2 regions of the Gulosibacter sp. ACHW.36C genome follow, and region 1 is predicted to be linked to the other one. Evidence: riboswitches for the same ligand, from Rfam matches in the RefSeq annotation. Region 1 holds a riboswitch; the other holds the start of a gene.
The links. A riboswitch is a leader RNA that binds a small molecule or an ion and turns the genes downstream of it on or off. The one in region 1 is predicted to bind thiamine pyrophosphate.
Positions count from the first base shown of each region.

Region 2: it holds a riboswitch for thiamine pyrophosphate, as region 1 does, so the genes downstream of both, M3M28_RS03270 (thiamine ABC transporter substrate-binding protein) here and thiD (bifunctional hydroxymethylpyrimidine kinase/phosphomethylpyrimidine kinase) in region 1, are expected to answer to the same signal.

Region 1 is NZ_CP097160.1:2,028,470-2,037,688, forward strand. Features, by position in the region: gene thiM (hydroxyethylthiazole kinase) at 1-494, shown strand, start outside; gene thiE (thiamine phosphate synthase) at 491-1,243, shown strand; gene M3M28_RS09365 (3-oxoacyl-ACP reductase) at 1,240-2,031, shown strand; gene thiD (bifunctional hydroxymethylpyrimidine kinase/phosphomethylpyrimidine kinase) at 2,035-2,868, opposite strand; TPP riboswitch at 2,939-3,032, opposite strand; gene M3M28_RS09375 (MFS transporter) at 3,080-4,354, opposite strand; gene M3M28_RS09380 (formyltetrahydrofolate deformylase) at 4,377-5,258, shown strand; gene M3M28_RS09385 (DNA-3-methyladenine glycosylase family protein) at 5,312-6,241, shown strand; gene M3M28_RS09390 (tyramine oxidase subunit B) at 6,399-7,532, opposite strand; gene M3M28_RS09395 (anthranilate synthase component I) at 7,726-9,219, opposite strand, start outside.
Region 2 is NZ_CP097160.1:728,574-737,792, reverse strand. Features, by position in the region: gene M3M28_RS03280 (ABC transporter ATP-binding protein) at 1-222, opposite strand, end outside; gene M3M28_RS03275 (ABC transporter permease) at 219-1,862, opposite strand; gene M3M28_RS03270 (thiamine ABC transporter substrate-binding protein) at 1,849-2,901, opposite strand; TPP riboswitch at 2,950-3,053, opposite strand; gene gdhA (NADP-specific glutamate dehydrogenase) at 3,091-4,437, opposite strand; gene M3M28_RS03260 (hypothetical protein) at 4,487-5,224, opposite strand; gene M3M28_RS03255 (acyl-CoA thioesterase) at 5,221-5,757, opposite strand; gene ettA (energy-dependent translational throttle protein EttA) at 5,757-7,439, opposite strand; gene M3M28_RS03245 (DUF6993 domain-containing protein) at 7,454-7,915, opposite strand; gene M3M28_RS03240 (acyl-CoA dehydrogenase family protein) at 8,032-8,526, opposite strand; gene M3M28_RS03235 (acyl-CoA dehydrogenase family protein) at 8,429-9,219, opposite strand, start outside.

The DNA of each region.
Region 1 (9,219 bases):
CCGGCGCGGGGGCAGGCGGCCGCGGCGTCGAGTCGACCGACTCCGCCGCGAGCGCGCGGGCCGCGGCGGTCGAGCTCGCGGCCCGCTTCGGCACCGTCGTCGCGGTCTCGGGCGAGGAGGATCTCATCACCGACGGCCGCTCGGTCGTCTGGGTCGAGGGCGGGGATGCGCTGCTCACCAAGGTGACCGGCGGCGGCTGCGCGCTCGGGTCGATCGTCGCGGCGTTCCTCGCCGTGCGGGGTGAGATTTCGGCGCTGGATGCGCTCGTCGCGGCCCACGTGAGCTACGGCGTCGCGGCCGAACGGGCGGCCGCCCGGGCCGGTGGGCCGGGCTCATTCGCGGTCGAGCTGCTCGACGCGCTCGCCGCCATCACGGCGGGCGAGGTGGCCGCGGGCACGCGCATCCGGGTGGAGCCTGCAGGCGAGAGCGCCACCGCGCAGGCCGCAACGGGTGGCTTCGCCGCTGCCCAGGCCACCTCGGGCGGCGCGGCATGAGCCCCGCAGGCCCACGGGAGCCAGTCGGCGCCAAGCTAACGCAACCGAATCCGGCGTCCACGCCCCGTCGCCAGCCCGCGCCCATCACCGGCATCTACCTCGTCACCGACCGCCACCTCACGGGCGACCGCGGCCTGCTCGCGACCGTCGATGCGGCCGTCGCGGGCGGCGTCACGACGGTGCAGTACCGCGAGAAGCGGCGCGGCGCCGAAGACCAGCTGCGCGACCTCGAGCGGCTCGCCGAGGTGATCGACGGCCGCGCGACGCTCATCATCAACGACCGCCTCGACGTGGCGATAGCGGCGCGCAAGCTCGGCATCCGCCTCGACGGCGTGCACCTCGGGCAGGGCGACGCCGCCGTGCACGAGGCCCGTGACGCGCTCGGCGCCGACGCCATCGTCGGCCTCACCGCAAACACCACCGCCCACCTCGCTGCCGTCGCGGCGCTGCCGGCGGGCACGGTCGACTACCTCGGCATCGGCGTGATCCGCCCGACCTCGACCAAACCCGACCATCCGCCCGCCCTCGGCGTTGACGGCTTCGCCGCACTCGCCGCGGCCACGCCGCTGCCCGCCGTCGCGATCGGCGGCATCCACGCCGACGACGTCGCCCCGCTGCGCGAGGCCGGTGCGGCCGCCATCGCCGTCGTCTCGGCAATCTGCGCAGCACCCGACCCCTCGTTCACCGCCCGCGGCCTCACCGCGGCCTGGCACACCGCATCCACCCCAACCCGAAAGGCCCACGCATGACCATCACCAGCGAACCCACCACCGCCCTCCCCCTCGCCGAGCAGACGGTGCTCGTCACGGGTGGCGCCCGCGGGCTCGGCCGCGCCCTCACCGAGGCGTTCGTGCGCGAAGGTGCCCGCGTCGTCGTCAACTACCGCGAGAGCGGCGAGGCGGCCGCGCAGCTCAAGGCGGCGCATCCGGGGCGCGTGGTGGCCGCCCGCGCCGACGTGCGCGACCGCACCGAAGTTGAGCAGCTCTTCGCCGCCGCCGACACCGCGTTCGCCGCGCCCGTCACGACGGTCATCAACAACGCCCTCGTCGACTTCTCGTTCAACGGCGATGCCCGCGCGAAGGCCGACGACATCAACTACGCCGACTTCGACACGCAGTTCTCAGGCACGATCCGCGGCGCGCTCAACGTGATTCAGGCGGCCGCCCCGCACTTCGCCCGCGCGGGCTCGGGCCGCGTCATCAACATCGGCACGAACCTGTTCCAGTACCCCGTCGTGCCCTACCACGACTACACCGCCGCGAAGGCGGCGCTGCTCTCGCTCACGCGCACCTTCGCCGATGACCTCGGGCCGCGCGGCATCACCGTGAACATGATCAGCGGCGGCCTGCTGCGCACCACCGATGCGAGCGCCGCGACGCCGGATGCGGTGTTCGACGCGATCGCGCAGGGCACCCCGCTGCGCTCGGTCACGACGCCGGCCCAGTTCGCCGACGCGGCGCTTTTCTTCGCCTCGCCGTGGGCGCGCGCCGTGACCGGACAGAACCTTGTCGTCGACGGCGGGCTCGTGAAGAACTAGCGCCTACGGGCCGACGACCGCGGGCGCGGGCCAGAGCTCGTGAAAGTGATGCACCGGCCCGTGCCCCGAGCCCACCTCGAGCTCGTCGGCGTGCCGCAGCGCGCCCGTCAGGTACCGCTTTGCGAGCTCGATGCTCGTGGGCACGTCGTGCCGCGGCAGCAGCGCCGCGATCGCGGCCGAGAGGGTGCAGCCCGTGCCGTGGGTGTTGCGGGTGCGGATGCGCGGGGCCGCGTACTCGCGCACGCGCGGCTCGTCGACGTGCCCGCTCGCGAGCAGGTCGCGGCTCTCCTCGCCCGTGAGGTGGCCGCCCTTGAGCAGCACCCACTCGCCGCCGCACACCCGCAGGCGCTGCAGCAGTGCGTGCATCCCGTCGACGTCGCGGGGTTCGGCCTCGGCTCGCGCGAGCACCGCGCCCTCGGGCAGGTTCGGCGTGATCACCGTGGCGCGCGGCAGCAGCTCGTCGCGGATCGCCGCCACCGTGTCCCGCGCGAGCAGGTGGTCGCCGCTCTTCGCGACCATCACCGGGTCGAGCACAACCGGCACCTCGGGCACCGTGTCGAGGCCGCGCGCGATCGCGCCGACGATGCCCGCGTTCGCGACCATGCCGATCTTGATCGCGTCGACGCGCACGTCGTCGAGCACCGCGGCGAGCTGCGAGGCCACGAAGTCGGGCTCGAGGGCGACGATGTCGCGCACCCCCTGCGTGTTCTGCGCGACGACCGCCGTGATGACGCTCATGCCGTAGGCGCCCTGGGCTGCGAAGGCCTTGAGGTCGGCCTGGATGCCCGCCCCGCCGCTCGGGTCGGTTCCGGCAATCGAGAGAACGTTGGGAATCATGGTCGGCCTCGGCTTCCTGAGCAGCATCGAGGACAGATGCTGCGCCAGCAAGCCGGCGCGTGCCGACGTGACAACGTCGCCGCGACATCCCTCCGCGAGTGCGAACTCGATCAGGTTCTCGGGTGTGATCTCAGCCCCTCGGTGGGGCACCCCGTGTCTTCGGCCAGGCTAGCGCACGCCGGGCCACCCTCGCTGGCCGCGGCTGCGCGAATCAGCGGATGCGCGGGGTTGCGACGCCCGCGCGGCGCTGCCGGAAGTCCACCACCATCATGCCCATGAACGCGCAACCGACGAGGGTGAGGAAGGCCGGCGCGACCGACCAAATACCGTAGTCGTCGAGCAGCAGCCCGCCGATGAAGGCGCCCGAACCGATGCCGAGGTTGAAGCCCGAGGTGTAGAGCGCGCTCGAGAGGTCGCGGTGCTTGCGTGGCGCCACCGCGAGCAGACGCGACTGCAGCAGAGTCGGGAGGAAGCCCATCCCGGCGCCCCAGAGGCCGAGGCCGACGATGACGAGCGGCAGCACCTGCGGCGCGAATGCGAGGCAGCCCGCGCCGAGCAGCATGCAGGCGTAGGCGACGGCGAAGCCGAGCGTCGAGCGGTTCGAGAAGAACAGGCCAGTGAGCATCGTCGCGAGCGCCGAGGTGATGCCGAATGCGAACAGCGCCGTCGCGAGCCACTCGGCCGGCAGCGAGACGATGCCGAGCAGGTACGGCGAGATATAGGAGTAGAAGGAATAGTTACCCGACATCGTGAGCGCACACAGCAGAATGAGCAGCGCGACGAGGTACATCGACCGCGCCGGCCGAGGCACGCGCGGCCCGTCGAGGCCGGTCTGCTCGACATCGCCGATCGGCTGCGGGGCCGGCACAACTTCGATGGCCGAGGTCTCGGGCTGTTCTTCGACCCGCTGTGGCAGCACGAACCAGAGCAACGCCGCCACGAGCACACAGAGGGCGGCGATCGCGAAGAAGGTCGTACGCCAGCCGAGCAGCTGTCCGAGCGCGGTGCCGAGCGGCACCCCGAGCACGAACGCGAGGCCACCGCCGCCGCCCGTGATCGACACCGCCTTCGTGAGCTGTTTCGACGTGACGAGCGCACCGGTGTACGACGTCACCGTTGCCCAGAAAACGCCGTGCGCGGCGCCGGTGAAGATGCGGGTGAGCACGACGATCGTGTAACTCGGCGCGAACGCCGTGCCGATCGTGCCGATCGCGAAGGCACTGAGCACGCCGACGAGCAGGAGGCGCTTCGGCACCCGCTGCAGCAGGTAGACGAGCGGCGTCGACAGGGCGACGACGGTAAACGCGAAGATCGTCATGAGCAGGCCGATCTGCGACTCGCTCGCGCCGAGGCCCGCCGACATGAGGGGCATGAGCCCCGTGGGCAGCATCTCGACCGTCACCGAGAGGAATGCCGCGGCGGCGAGCGTGATGAGCGGGATCAGCGGAAACGGCCGTTCTGGCGCGCGTGACGAGGTTTCTGGCACGCTCTGAGGCTACGCTGGTGCGGTGACTGACACGCCCTCGAACACCGCCGCATCGCCCGCTTCGCACCTCGTTTTGACCCTGGTCTGCGACGACCAGCCCGGAATTGTGCACGAGCTCACGGGAGCGATCACGGGCGGGGGCGGCAACATCGTCGAGCTGCAGCAGTTCTCCTCGCTCGACGCGGGCCGCTTCTTCCTGCGCTGCGAGGTCGAAACGTCATCGGGCCGCGCCGATTTCGAGGCCGGTATCTACGAGGTACGCGACGCGCTCAAGGCCGAGGTACACATCGACGAGGCGCACCGCCCGCTGCGCACGCTCGTGCTCGGGTCGAAGGCCGAGCACGCCGTGAACGACCTGCTGTTCCGCCAACGAGCGGGTTACCTGCCGATCACGGTGCCGCGCGTCATGGCGAACCACGAGGTGCTCGGCAAGCTCGCCGGCTTCTACGACGTGCCGTTCGAGTTTCGCCCCGTGCGCAACGCGCAGGAGAAGGCCGACTTCGAGCGCCGTGTGCTCGAAGTCGTCGAAAGCGACAACATCGAGCTCGTCGTGCTCGCCCGCTACATGCAGATCATCTCCCCCGAGCTCTGCGCGGCCCTCGAAGGTCGGCTCATCAACATTCACCACTCGTTCTTGCCCGGATTCAAGGGGGCGAACCCGTACCGCCAGGCCCACGCCCGCGGCGTGAAGCTCGTCGGCGCAACCGCGCATTTCGTGACGACCGACCTCGACGAGGGGCCGATCATTGAGCAGAACGTGCGCCGCGTCGACCACGCCGACACCGTGGCCGAGCTGCAGGCGATGGGCCAAGACGAAGAGTCACGCACCCTCACGCAGGCCGTGAAGTGGTTCGCCGAGCACCGCATTCTGCTCGACGGGCACCGCACGATCGTCTTCCGCTAGGCGCACGCGCGCGTCACCGACGCGGTGTCGGTGGCACGGAGGAGGATGGGCACATGAGCGATTTCCTCGAGCGCGAGTGGCAGCCGCCGCATGCGACCGACCTGGGGCTGACCCTGTCGGCGTTGCAGCACGGCGCTGGGGACCCAACCTTTCAATGGCTCGAGCGTGGCACGGATGCGCTGCTCACTCGTCGCTTCGGCGAGGCCACCGCGACCCTGCGGCTCACGCAGCTCCCGGGCGGCATGCTGCGCGCCCGAAGCTGGGGCGATGGTGCCGCGGCGGTCCTCGCGGCCGCACCCGAGATCTGTGGTGCCGCAGACGACGCCGCCGATTTCGACCCGCTGCTTCCCGAAGTGCGGGCCGAGTTTCGACGCTCGAGCGGCATGCGCGTGCCACGAACGGGCACCGTGTTTGCCGAGCTCGTGCCGATCGTGCTCGAGCAGAAGGTGATCGTGCAGCAGGCCACCGCGTCGTACCGGCGCCTCGTGCTGCGCTTCGGCGAGGTACCGCCGGGCCCGCTGCCGCCAGACCTGGCGGCCCGCATGCGCGTGGCGCCGGCGGCTGCGGCCTGGCGACGCGTGGCGAGCTGGGACTGGCATCGTGCGGGCGTTGACCCGGCGCGAAGCCGCACCGTCGTGCAGCTCGCCGAGCGTGCCGGCGCCATCGATCGCCTTGCGGCGCAGCCGGCCGCGGTCGCGCGCGAGCGGCTCGAGTCGCTGCCGGGCGTCGGTCGCTGGACGAGCGCCGAGCTCGCACAGCGCGCCCTCGGCGACGCCGATGCGGTGTCGGTCGGCGACTACCACCTGCGCAAGCACGTGGGTCATGCCCTCGAGGGCCGCGACTTCAGCGACGATGAGATGCTCGCCGCACTCGAGCCATGGCGCGGCCAGCGCTTCCGTGCCGTGCGCCTGCTGCTCGCGGCCGGCCCCCGCCGCCCGCGCCGGGGGCCCCGCCTCGAAAAGGTCGACTACCGCGCCTTCTAACGCGACGTCACTCGGCCGACGTGACCCAGCTGTCCCACATACGGCCCAGGGGGTAGATATCCCTGCTGTGGCATATCTGGGACAGCTGGGTCACGCAGCCAAGGCAACCCCGCCGCGAGCTGTCACGGACGAGATCAGGCGCCGGTCGAACGCCGCGCTAGACGAGCGCGGGCGTCTGCCAGAGTGGCAGGCTCGTGCCGATGCCGCGCTCGATCGCATTGCGGTAGAGCACGGTGCCCCACGCGACGTCCTCGATCGGCAGGCCGCCAACCGACACGAGCACGACCTCCTCCGGAGTGCGGCGACCCTCGGTGCGGCGCTCGACGACGGGGCCGAGCTCCTCGATGTCCCAGTGCCGGAGCTTGTTCTCTGACACGAGGTCGAGGAACTTGTTGCCGATGATGCCGACGTGGTGGTGCGTCGGGGTCGGGAACTCCATGCCCCACGCCTCATAGAGCCCGTAGGAGTCGACGACCTTGCGCACTTCCTGCGCCTCAAGGCCCTCGTCGATGTTCGCGGCGGCCGGCATCGTCACGAACGCGCCCGATTCGAGCCACTCGCGGCGAATCATCGGGTACGCATCGATGTCCCCCGCCTTCGCCGTCGTGCACACGGCCACCACGTCACAGCCGCGCACGGCGTCTTCGTCGCGCTCGACCTGCTCGATCGTCGTGATCTGCGGCACGAACTCGGCCACCCACGCGCGGAAGTCGTCAATCCCCTGTTGGCTGCGACCGCGCACCTTGACGGTGTCGAGCATCGGGCAGGCAACCGCGAGCGCGGCGAGCGTTGTGCGGCCCATGACACCGGGCCCAATGACGCCGGCAACACGTGAGTCGCTGCGAGCGAAGTGGCGAGCAGCCACTCCGGAGACCGCACCGGTGCGCATCGCCGACAGCAGGTTCGCCGACATGAGCGCGAGCGGCGCCGCCGTGTCGGTGTCGTTGAGCATGAACATGAGGATCGAGCGCGGCAGGCCCTTGTCGCGGTTCGCGAGGTTCGAGCCGTACCACTTCATGCCGGTCGTGCCGAAGGAACCCCCGAGGTAGGCCGGCATCGCGGTGAAGCGGCGGTCGTCGCTGTTCGCGGGCATGTTCTCGAACGGCGGGTCATCAGGGAAGATCATGCGGGCACCGTGCGAGTCATTGTTCGGGCCGGCCATGCGGTAGTCGCCTGCGGCATAGAGCGCGAAGGTCTCTTCCATCGCGTCGACGCAGGCGGCCATGTCCATCACTCCGGCGGCGATCGTGTCGTCCTCGGAGAGGTAGCGGAAATCAATACGCGTATTCACCGCTCGATTTTGCGGGCATTCGGTGAACGGTTGGTAATCGACGCGCCGCCGAAAACCCGCCAATTTTGACCGACTTTTCAACGCCCGTAAACCGAGTTACAAAGTGTCTCCGAAAACGCCTCTGATCGCGGGATTCACCGTACATTGCGTACACTCATCGGCCCGCCGAAACGGGCCGCCGCGACACGCCCGGCTAGCGCACCGAAGGCTGCGGCGCGGGGATGCGTTCGAGCACGGAATCGATGATGCGTCGGCCAGCCGCATCGCGCAGTGTCATCAGCGACTCGGGGTGGAACTGCACCGCGAACCACGGCTGCTCCCGGTGCTGAATCGCCATCGGCACGCCGTCGTCATCGCTCGCGACGACGTAGAGCTCATCGGGCAGCGTCGCCGGGTCGATAAAGAGCGAGTGGTACCGGCCGGTGACGATGCGCTCGGGCAGGGCGTCGAGAAAGCCCTCGGCCAGCCGCACCGCCTCGCGCTCCTTACCGTGCAGCGGGTAGCCGAGCTGACCGAGCGAGGCACCGAAGTATTCACCGATCGCCTGCTGCCCGAGGCACACGCCGAACACGGCGAGGCCGCGGGCGTCGACGGCCGCGAGGATGCGCGCATCCTCGAAATCACGCGGATTTCCCGGCCCGGGCGACATCACCACCAGGCTCGGGTCGGCGTCGTCGAGCGCGGCCTGAATGTCGGCGTCCGACAGCCCGCCGCGCGGCACGCGCACCGTGCGCACCTCGGCGCCGGTCGCGCGCAGGTAGCCGGCGAGCATCTGCACGAACGAGTCCTCGTGGTCGAACATGAGGATGCGGTGGCCCGCGCCGCTCGCCGCGACCTGCGCGGCCTCCGGCTCGATCGCGGTCGGCGCATCCGACCCCGCGGCAATCGCCTCGAGCAGCGCCTGCGCCTTCATCTCGGTCTCGCGCTCTTCGTCTTCGGGCGTCGAGTCGATGAGCAGGGTGCCGCCCGCGCGCACTTCGGCAATGCCCTCGCGGATCATCGCGGCGCGAATCGTGAGGCCGGTGTTGACGTCGCCGTCGGCGTAGAGCACGCCGAGCGCGCCCGCGTACCAGGTGCGCGGCGAGCGCTCGTGCTCGTCGATGAAACGCATGGCCCAAATCTTCGGCGCCCCGGTCACCGTCACGGCCCACATGTGCGTCGCAATCGCGTCGAGCCCGTCGAAGCCTGCGCGGAGCGTGCCCTCGACGTGGTCGACGGTGTGGATCACCTTCGAGTAGAGCTCGACCTGGCGGCGCCCGATGATGCGAATCGAGTCGGGTTCGCAGATGCGCGACTTGTCGTTGCGGTCGACGTCGGTGCACATCGTGAGCTCCGAGGCGTCCTTGTCGGAGTTGAGCAGGGTGCGGATGCGGTCGGCGTCCTCGATCGCGTCGGCGCCGCGGGCGATCGTGCCCGAGATCGGCGCGGTCTCGACACGCGTGCCCTGCACGCGCACAAACATCTCGGGGCTCGCGGTGACGAGAAACTCGTTGTCGCCGAGGTTCATGAGCGCGCCGTAGGGCGCGGGGTTGTCGCGCACGAGAGTGCGGAAAACCTGCGCCGGCGAGGTGCGCACGGGCCGGCGGAACGCCTGGCCTGGCACGACCTCGAATAGGTCGCCGCGGGCGAACGAGTGCTTCGCCTCGCGCACGAGCGCGGCGTACTCCCCCGGCTCGTGGTCGCGGCT
Region 2 (9,219 bases), 1.3 Mb from region 1:
GGGCAGCTCGGTGACCAGTTCCCCGCGCATCCACACCTCACCCGCGCTGACGCGTTCGAGGCCCGCGATGCCGCGCAACAGCGACGACTTGCCGAGGCCGGATGCACCGAGCAGGGCAACGACCTCACCGTCGGCGACCGTGAGGTCAATATCGCGCACCGGCGTGCTGCCGTCGGGGTAGCGCACGGTCACGCCGCGCAGTTCGAGTGCCGGTTTGGTCACCAGGCACCTCCGATCGTGGTTCGGGCCGAGCGTGGGCGCAGGTATTCGCTGAGCAGCATCATGGTGCCGCAGATCACGGCGAGCAGCACCGACGCCGCAAGCGCCATGCCGTAGTTGTCGCCGCCTGGTCGGCCGAGCAGACGGGCAATGAGGATGGGCAGGGTCGCCCGCTCGGGTGAGGCGAGGAAGCTCGTGGCCCCGAACTCGCCGAGCGAGGTCGCGAACGCGAAGCCCGCGCCGATGCCGAGCGCCCGCGCGAGCACTGGCCCGTCGACAGTGCGCAGGATGCGCCAGGGCGTTGCGCCAAGGGTCGCGGCGGCGTCGCGGAGCCGTGGGTCGATCGCGCGCATCGCCGGCACGAGCGAGCGCACGACGAGCGGCAGGGCAACGACCGCCTGGGCGAGCGGCACGAGCGTGCCGGAGTGCGCAAGCTGCGGGGCGACGGCCTGGAGCGAGACGACATAGCCGAAGCCGAGCGTCACGGCCGAGACGCCGAGCGGCAGCATGATCGCGAGGTCGAGCACGCGCTGCCCGGCCGCTGCGGCACCGCGCACGCGCCGCGACAGGAGCAGGGCGAGGGGAATGCCGAAGAGCAGCGAGATCCAGGTGGCGTCGACCGCGGCCTGCAGCGAGTGTTGCAGGGCTTCAACCACGGTCACTCCCCCAGAGAAACCGTCGCCACTGCTCGAGAGCGCCGCGTAGTTGTGCAGGCTCCAGGCGCCGTCGACGCGCACCGAGCGGATGAGCAGGGTCGCGAGCGGCAGCAGTTCGAGGCCGAACACCGTGAACGCGGCGACGACCGCGGCCGGAACGTCGCCACGGCGCAGCGGGAGCTCGGGGTTGTCGCGCAGCTTGATGCGCGCCTCGGTGCGCCGGTTGAGCCGGGCCGACACCACGAGGGTCGCGACGACGATGAGCAGCTGCAGGGTCGAGAGCACCGCCGCGGTGCGAAGGTCGAGGAACACCGTGGTCTGGGTGTAAATCTCGGTCTCGAGCGTGCCGGGCGCTGGCGTGCCGAGCGTGAGCACGATGCCGAAGGCGGTCGAGCAGAACAACAGCACGAGGCACGCTGAGGCAACGATGGCCGGCATGAGCTGCGGCAGCGTGACGGTGCAGAACGCGCGCGTCGGCGACGCCCCGAGCGTGCGGGCCGCCTCGGCGAGGCGCGGGTCGAGGCCGCGCCAAAAGCTCCCCACCTGCCGAGCGACGACCGCGACGTTGAAGAATACTAGCGCGAGCACGACTGAAAACGTCGTGCCGTCGAGCCCGAGCCACCCGAGGGGGCCGGTCGACCCGAGCAGCGCCCGGAAGGCGACCCCGACCACCACGGTGGGCAGCACGAACGGCACGGTGATGAGGCCGCGCAGGAGCGCTCCACCGGGCACTCGGCGGCGATAGAGGATGCTCGCGGTCGGCACCCCCAGCACGACCGCGCCGAGCGCGGCGGCGAGGGCGAGGCCGACCGTGTTCGCGAGCAGCTGCCAGGTGCGGGCGCTGGCAAGCACCTCACCGTAGCCGGTGAGGTCAATGCCAGAGTCGCTCGAGATGCCCCGCCAGAGCATGCTGGCCACTGGCCAGCCAAAGAATATGGCGAGGAACGCGAGGACTACTGCGCCCGCAAGCCAGCTAGCTCGCCTCATACAGCGTGTTCCACTCCTCCAGCCAGGCGTCGCGGTTGGTGGCGACCTCGGCCGGGTCGAGGTCGAGCGGCTCCTCGACGAGGCTCGCGTGCTGCGCCCACTCGCTCGGCAGCTCGACCGCGTCGTCAACCGGGTACATGTACATCGACTCGGGCAGCGCCTGCTGGAAGTCTTCGCTCAGCATGAAGTCGATGAAGGCCTGCGCGCCGGTCGGGTTTTCGGCGCCCTTCGTGACGCCGGCGTACTCGACCTGGGTCGTGCAGCTCGCCTCGAGCACGCCCGTGGTGCCGCCCGATTCGGCCGGCGACGACGAGTAGCTCAGCACGAGCGGGAACTCGCCTTCACCCTCGGCGCCCGAGAAGTCGACATAGTAGACATCAGACCAGCTGCCTTCGACCTTGGCGCCGCCGTCGAGCAGCTGCTGCCAGTAGTCCTGCCAGCCGTCGCCGTACTCGGCGACGGTGGCGACGAGGAACGCGAGGCCGGGCGACGAGGTGAGTGGGTTCGTCACGGCGAGCAGCGGCGCGTACTCGTCGGTGGCGAGGTCGTCGAGCGTCGTCGGCTCGTCGACGCCATTCTCTTCGAACCATTCGTGGTCGATGTTGACGCAGACCTGTCCCTGGTCGATCGGCGTGAGCTCATCGCTGAGCGTGAGGGCGCCGGCGGATGCGGGCAGGTTTGGCGAGGTGTACGGCGCGAGCACGTCGGCGTCGATGACCGTCTGCGCCGAGTAGTTGTCGAGGCCGTAGACGCCGTCGACGCCCGGGGCGTCGCCCGCGAGCAGCAGCTGGCTCGTCACGACGCCGGCGTCGCCGGGCGAGGTGATGACGAGGTCGTAGCCGGTCGCCGACTCGAACTCGGCGATGAGCTCGTCGCTCACGTTGAACGAGTCGTGCGTGAGCATCGTCACGGTGCCCGAGGCCGACGAGCTCGGCTCGTTCGCCCCGGTACCGCCGACGAGCGTGCATCCGCTCAGCAGGAGTGCCGTCGCCGCGAGGGCCGCGGTCGAGGTGAGTCGGGTGGATGATCGACGTAGCATTGTGTCCTCCATTCGCATGGAGGGCATCCGCGCGCGATGTCGCGCCCGGATGGAGAGAACTCGACTTCCTTCGCCGGTACTAACCGGATCAGGTTCGAGGGTCTGCCAGTGTGGCACTCTCAGCGCCGCTCGGCGCTCCCCTGTCGTTGTCGTTCATCCTACCCGGCTGGCGGGCAGCGGCGAATCGGCCTAGACCAGGCCCTGCGCGATCATCGCGTCGACGACCTTGGTGACACCGGCGATGTTCGCGCCGAGCACGTAGTCACTCGGGGCGCCGTACTCCTGCGCGGTGGCGCGGCAGGTCTCGTGCACGTCGACCATGATCTCTTCGAGGCGGGTCTCGGTGTAGTCGAACGTCCAGCGGTCGCGCGAGGCGTTCTGCTGCATCTCGAGCGCGCTCGTGGCGACGCCACCGGCGTTCACGGCCTTCGCCGGGCCGAACAGCACGCCCTCGGTCTCGCGCATGAGCGAGGCGGCGTCGGCGGTGAGCGGCATGTTCGCGCCCTCGGCGACGACCTTGAGGCCGTTGTTGATGAGCGTCTGCGCCGCGTGCACGTCGAGCTCGTTCTGCGTGGCGCAGGGCAGCGCGACGTCGACGGGCACCTGCCACACGTCGTTGCGGTTCTCGTGGAACTCAACGCGGTTGCTGCGGCGGTCGGCGTACTCGCTGATGCGGCCGCGCTCCTCGAGCTTGATCTGCTTGAGCAGGTCGAGGTCGATGCCGTCGGGGTCGTAAATCGCACCCTTCGAGTCCGAAGCGGTCACGACGACCGCGCCGAGCTCCTGCGCCTTTTCGATCGCGTAGATCGCGACGTTGCCCGAGCCCGAGACCGAGACGCGCTTGCCCTCGAAGTCCTCGCCGCGCGTCGCGAGCATCTCGCGCGCGAAGAAGATCGTGCCGTAGCCGGTCGCTTCGGGGCGCACGAGCGAGCCGCCCCACGAGAGGCCCTTGCCCGTGAGCACGCCCGACTCGAAGCGGTTGGTGATGCGCTTGTACTGGCCGAACATGTAGCCGATCTCGCGCGTGCCGACGCCGATGTCGCCCGCGGGCACGTCGGTGTACTCGCCGATGTGGCGGTAGAGCTCGGTCATGAACGACTGGCAGAACGCCATGATGTCGCGGTCGCTGCGGCCGTGCGGGTCGAAGTCGCTGCCGCCCTTACCGCCGCCAATGGGCAGGCCGGTGAGCGAGTTCTTGAAGGTCTGCTCGAAGCCGAGGAACTTCACGATGCCGAGGTTGACCGTCGGGTGGAAGCGCAGACCGCCCTTGTACGGGCCGAGGGCCGAGTTGAACTCAACCCGGTACCCGCGGTTGATGTTGACGTTGCCCTTCGAGTCGATCCAGGGCACGCGGAAAATCACCTGACGCTCGGGCTCGCAGAGGCGGCGGATGACGTCCTGGTCGAGGTACTCCGGGTGCGTTTCGAGCACCGGCGCGAGTGAGTCGAGCACCTCGACCACTGCCTGATGGAACTCCGGCTCTCCGGCGTTGCGGGCGAGCACATCGTTCTTGAGCACCTCGATGGTGGCGTGCATTGCGGTCAAGGTGTGGATCCTCTCGGTTATCGTCCCTAGCCTTTGTAGCCTAGTGCGCGCTGGCGTAATTTCTGCGCCGCACGAGCACTTGGCCCGCCGCGAAGCCGAGGCGCCACCAGCCGGGCGCCGTCGAAAGTGTCCCAGTTTCTCCGGCGCGAAGGAACCCCAGCGCGTGCGCCGCGAAGGCCGCGCCGGCCGGCGGAAGCCGATCGGGCGCATCCTGATCAGCGATTTCGCTCGCCACCGCGTCGTCCGGCAGCATGCGCGTCCAAACATCGGTGCGCACCCGCTCGGCGAGTAATTGGCCGAGTTCGTTGCCGGTCGCCTGCGTGATTTCGGCGATGCCCGCATCCGCGACGCGCGTGAGCACGCCGGCGTCGAGGGACGTGACCCGGTGCCAGCCGCCGAGCGGCGGCCGCGTGCCGGTCCAGGCCTCGTGCAGCCGCTCGGGCGGCAGCGGGATGCTGCGGGCCTCCGCGTCGCTCTCTGGCTCGCGCGCGAGCCGGTCGAGCATGCCCCGCAACGGCACGATGGCGTCGAAGTAGCCGTCGAGCCGGTCGGACTCGTCGGCGCCGGTAACCTGCGCGCTCAGCGCGCGCACGCCGATGACGAGGGGCGAATCGGTGAGGATGCCCGCGGGCCGAAGCACCGGCACCCAGAGGGCAATGCCGGTTTCGGCGACCTGCTGGATGCGCACGCCCGAGTCCTCGATGCGGCCCGCGCGCCCGAGATAGGTCGCGAGGTCGGCGCGGGCAATGGGGTTGCCCAGCTGAAGGGTGGCTGTCATACCCGCAGCTTCTTGTCGGCGCGCAGCTCGACCCGGGGGCCGACGTACGGCCGCCAGGCAGCGCGTTCGGCCTCGGTCAGCCGGCGGGGCCGGCCGCTTGCCGCATCGATAAACACGATCGTGCTGCGCGCGACGGTGTAGAGCGTGCGCTCGGCGTCGCCGACGGGGCTCCACACCTCGTACGAGACCTCGGCCGAGGCCGCGCCGATCTCGCTGATCCACAGCGCGATGTCGAGGGGACGGTGCAGCTGCGGAATCGGCGCGCGGTACTCGATCGACTGCGCGGCAATGAGCGTGTTCGTGTCGGCGTCGGCGCCGGCGTTCACGACGCCGAGCGGCCTGGGTGGTTCGCCACTTTCCGGCGGAACCACCCAGAACGCCTGCACACGGGCCTCTTCGAGCAGCGTGAACATGGTCGCGTTGTTGACGTGACCGTAGCCGTCGAGGTCGCGCCAGCGCACCGGAATCGGCACGTGGTAGCGACGCTCGCCGTCGACGTCACCGCTCGACCAGCACTGGGCGCCGCTCGACATTAGTCGCGCGTGAGCTTGCGGTAGGTCACCCGCGACGGCTTGGCCGCCTCGGGACCGAGTCGCTCGACCTTGTTCGCCTCGTAGCCCTCGAAGTTGCCCTCGAACCAGTACCAGTTCGACGGGTTCTCCTCGGTGCCCTCGTAGGCGAGGATGTGCGTCGCGACGCGGTCGAGGAACCACCGGTCGTGGGTGATGACGACGGCGCAGCCGGGGAACTCGAGCAGCGCGTTCTCGAGGCTCGAGAGGGTCTCGACGTCGAGGTCGTTCGTCGGCTCGTCAAGCAGCAGCAGGTTGCCGCCCTGCTTGAGCGTGAGCGCGAGATTGAGACGGTTGCGCTCACCACCCGAGAGCACGCCGGCCTTCTTCTGCTGGTCGGGGCCCTTGAAGCCGAACGACGACGCGTAGGCACGCGACGGGATCTCGACCTGGCCGACCTGGATGTAGTCGAGACCGTCGGAGACGACCTCCCAGACCGACTTCTCGGAGTCGATGCCCGAGCGGCCCTGGTCGACGTATGAGATCTTGACGGTCTCGCCGATCTTGAGGTCGCCGCCATCGAGGGGTTCGAAGCCGACGATCGTCTTGAACAGCGTCGACTTACCGACACCGTTCGGGCCGATGATGCCGACGATGCCGTTGCGCGGCAGCGAGAACGAGAGGTGTTCGAAGAGCACTCGGTCGCCGAAGCCCTTCTTGAGATCCTTCGCCTCGATGATGATGTTGCCGAGGCGCGGCCCCGGCGGAATCTGGATCTCTTCGAAGTCGAGCTTGCGGGTGCGCTCGGCCTCGGCAGCCATCTCTTCGTAGCGCGCGAGACGCGCCTTCGACTTCGCCTGGCGACCCTTCGAGTTCGAGCGGACCCACTCGAGTTCTTCGGCAAGACGCTTCGCGAGCTTCGCATCCTTCTTGCCCTGAATCTGCAGGCGTTCCTGCTTCTTCTCGAGGTAGGTCGAGTAGTTGCCTTCGTAGGGGTAGAGGCGACCGCGGTCGACCTCGGCGATCCACTGGGCGACGTGGTCGAGGAAGTACCGGTCGTGCGTCACGGCGATGACGGCGCCGGGGTACTTCTGCAGGTGCTGCTCGAGCCAGAGCACGCTCTCGGCGTCGAGGTGGTTGGTGGGCTCGTCGAGGAGCAGGAGGTCGGGCTTCTCGAGCAGGAGCTTGCACAGCGCGACGCGGCGACGCTCACCACCCGAGAGGTTGGTGACGGGCTCGTCGGCGGGCGGGCAGCGCAGTGCATCCATCGCCTGCTCGAGCTGGTTGTCGAGGTCCCACGCGTCGGCCGCGTCGATCTCGGTCTGCAGCGAGCCCATTTCTTCCATGAGCGCGTCGAAGTCGGCGTCGGGGTTGGCCATCTCGGCCGAGATCTCGTTGAAGCGGTCGAGCTTCGCCTTGATGGCGCCGACACCCTCTTCGACGTTCTCGCGGACGGTCTTTTCCTCGTTCAGCGGCGGCTCCTGCAACAGGATGCCGACGGTGAAGCCCGGCGTGAGCTTCGCGTCGCCGTTCGAGGGCTCGTCGAGCCCGGCCATGATCTTGAGGATGGTGGACTTACCGGCACCGTTGGGACCAACCATGCCGATCTTGGCGCCGGGGAAGAAGGACATGGTCACGTCGTCGAGGATGAGCTTGTCGCCCACCTTCTTGCGAGCGCGGACCATTTGATAGATGTACTCGGCCATATGTTCCAGTCTACTTACCAGTCGATGTCTTGCGTCTTACCGATGAGGCACTTGCCGGTGCTCATGGGCTCGGCAACCATCGAGGCGTACCCCTTGCTGCTGCGCTGCCCAATGAGGCACTGGTCGTCGGGCATCTTGACCGACACGATGATGTAGTCGGCGTCGAGGTCGATGGTGGTCTTGTCGAACGTGACCTCCATCTTCGACTTGTCGAAGCCCGCATCCGCGAGGGTGTCGACGAAGTCGTGCGAGCTCGCCTTGTCGTTGTCGGCGAGCATGTCCTCGAGCGTCGCGTCGAAGTAGGCCTTGTTCGCCTCGGCTCCACCGTTCGGGTCAAACGTCGGCTCGGCGCTCTGCGTCGCCTGCGTCTCGTTCGGTTCGGGTTCGGCATTGCTGGCACAACCCGCGAGGAGGGCGGTCGCTGCCGCCGCGGTCACAAGCAGGCGGATCAGGCCGGGCGTACGAGACGTGCGCACTCGCATCCTTTCAACGACTCTCTGGAGGCGATGGCCGGGAAGCGGCCATGACGCACCCACACTACTGGAGCGTCATGGCCGCCACCTCTGTTGCGCCGCTGCCCGTTTGCTTGGTCTCAGCTGTACCAGGTCGGCTGCGGGATCTCGTTGACGAGGACATACATGCCGACTTCGTGCTTCTTGTAGGGGACGGGGTCGTGCAGGCTGTGGGTGCGGAGGTTGCGCCAGTAGATGTCGAGCCCCACCTTGTTCGCGCTGGCGCGGGCGCCGGTGAGCTCGAAGATCTTGGTGGCGACCTCGAGGCCGTCCTCGATGATGCGCAGCTTGCCCGCGGCGATGCGCACGGCCACCTCGCCGCGAGCGCGCTCGGTGAGCTGTTCGCGTGGTGCGTGCAGGATCTCGCTAATCTCGTGGTCGATCTGGTCGATCAGCGCGGCATCGGCCCAGAGCTTGGAGGCGAGCTCGCCGTACCCCTCGAGGACGTAGAACTCCTCGACGCCACGCTGCTTGTGCTCACCGCCGAACGGCCACGCGCGCGTGTTCTCGCGGGTGTAGGCCGCGGCCGTCTCGAGCGCGCCCTCGGCGATGCCGAGATAGAAGTTGTTGAACACGGACTGGAGTGCCGGGACGTTGAGGGTGTTGTACACCAGCGGCTGGAACTCCTTGTCGACGAAGCCCGCGGCCCCCGGCCCAGTCGACGCGCACGTCGTTGATATCGACGGAGCCAGATTCGGTGAGCCGCTGACCGAGGTTGTCCCAGTCACCCGCAAACACGATGCCGTCCTGCGCTGTGGGCACAATGGCAAAAATGTGCGTCTCGGTGTCCTGAAGCACGCCTTCGAGCACGGTGAGGTCGGCGACGCGGCCACCCGTTGAGAACGACTTGTGGCCGCTGAAGACGAGTTCGTTCCCGTCTTCGACGATCGTGAGATCGCTGTCACGGGGATTGACGGCGCCCCCGAAGAAGAAGTTGTTGGTGGTGTAGAGCTCCTCGACCGCCGCGATTTGGCCCTCGGTGCCGACGAGCCGCACGGCCCACGCCCAGAGGTAGTGGTAGCCGAGGAGTTGACCGATGGAACCGTCGGCGCGGGCGATGATGCGCACAATTTTCAGCACGGTTTCCCACTGCAAACCGGCACCGCCATGCTCCTGCGGGCCGAGCACCGTGACGAGGCCCGCGCCCTTCAGGAGTTCGACCTCGGCGTGAGGTGCGGCGCCGATGCGGTCACGCTCGAGGGCGTCGGCGGCGAGAATATCGGCGACCTCCTGCGCGCGGGCGAGCCAATCCGCGTCGGTGGCAGGAC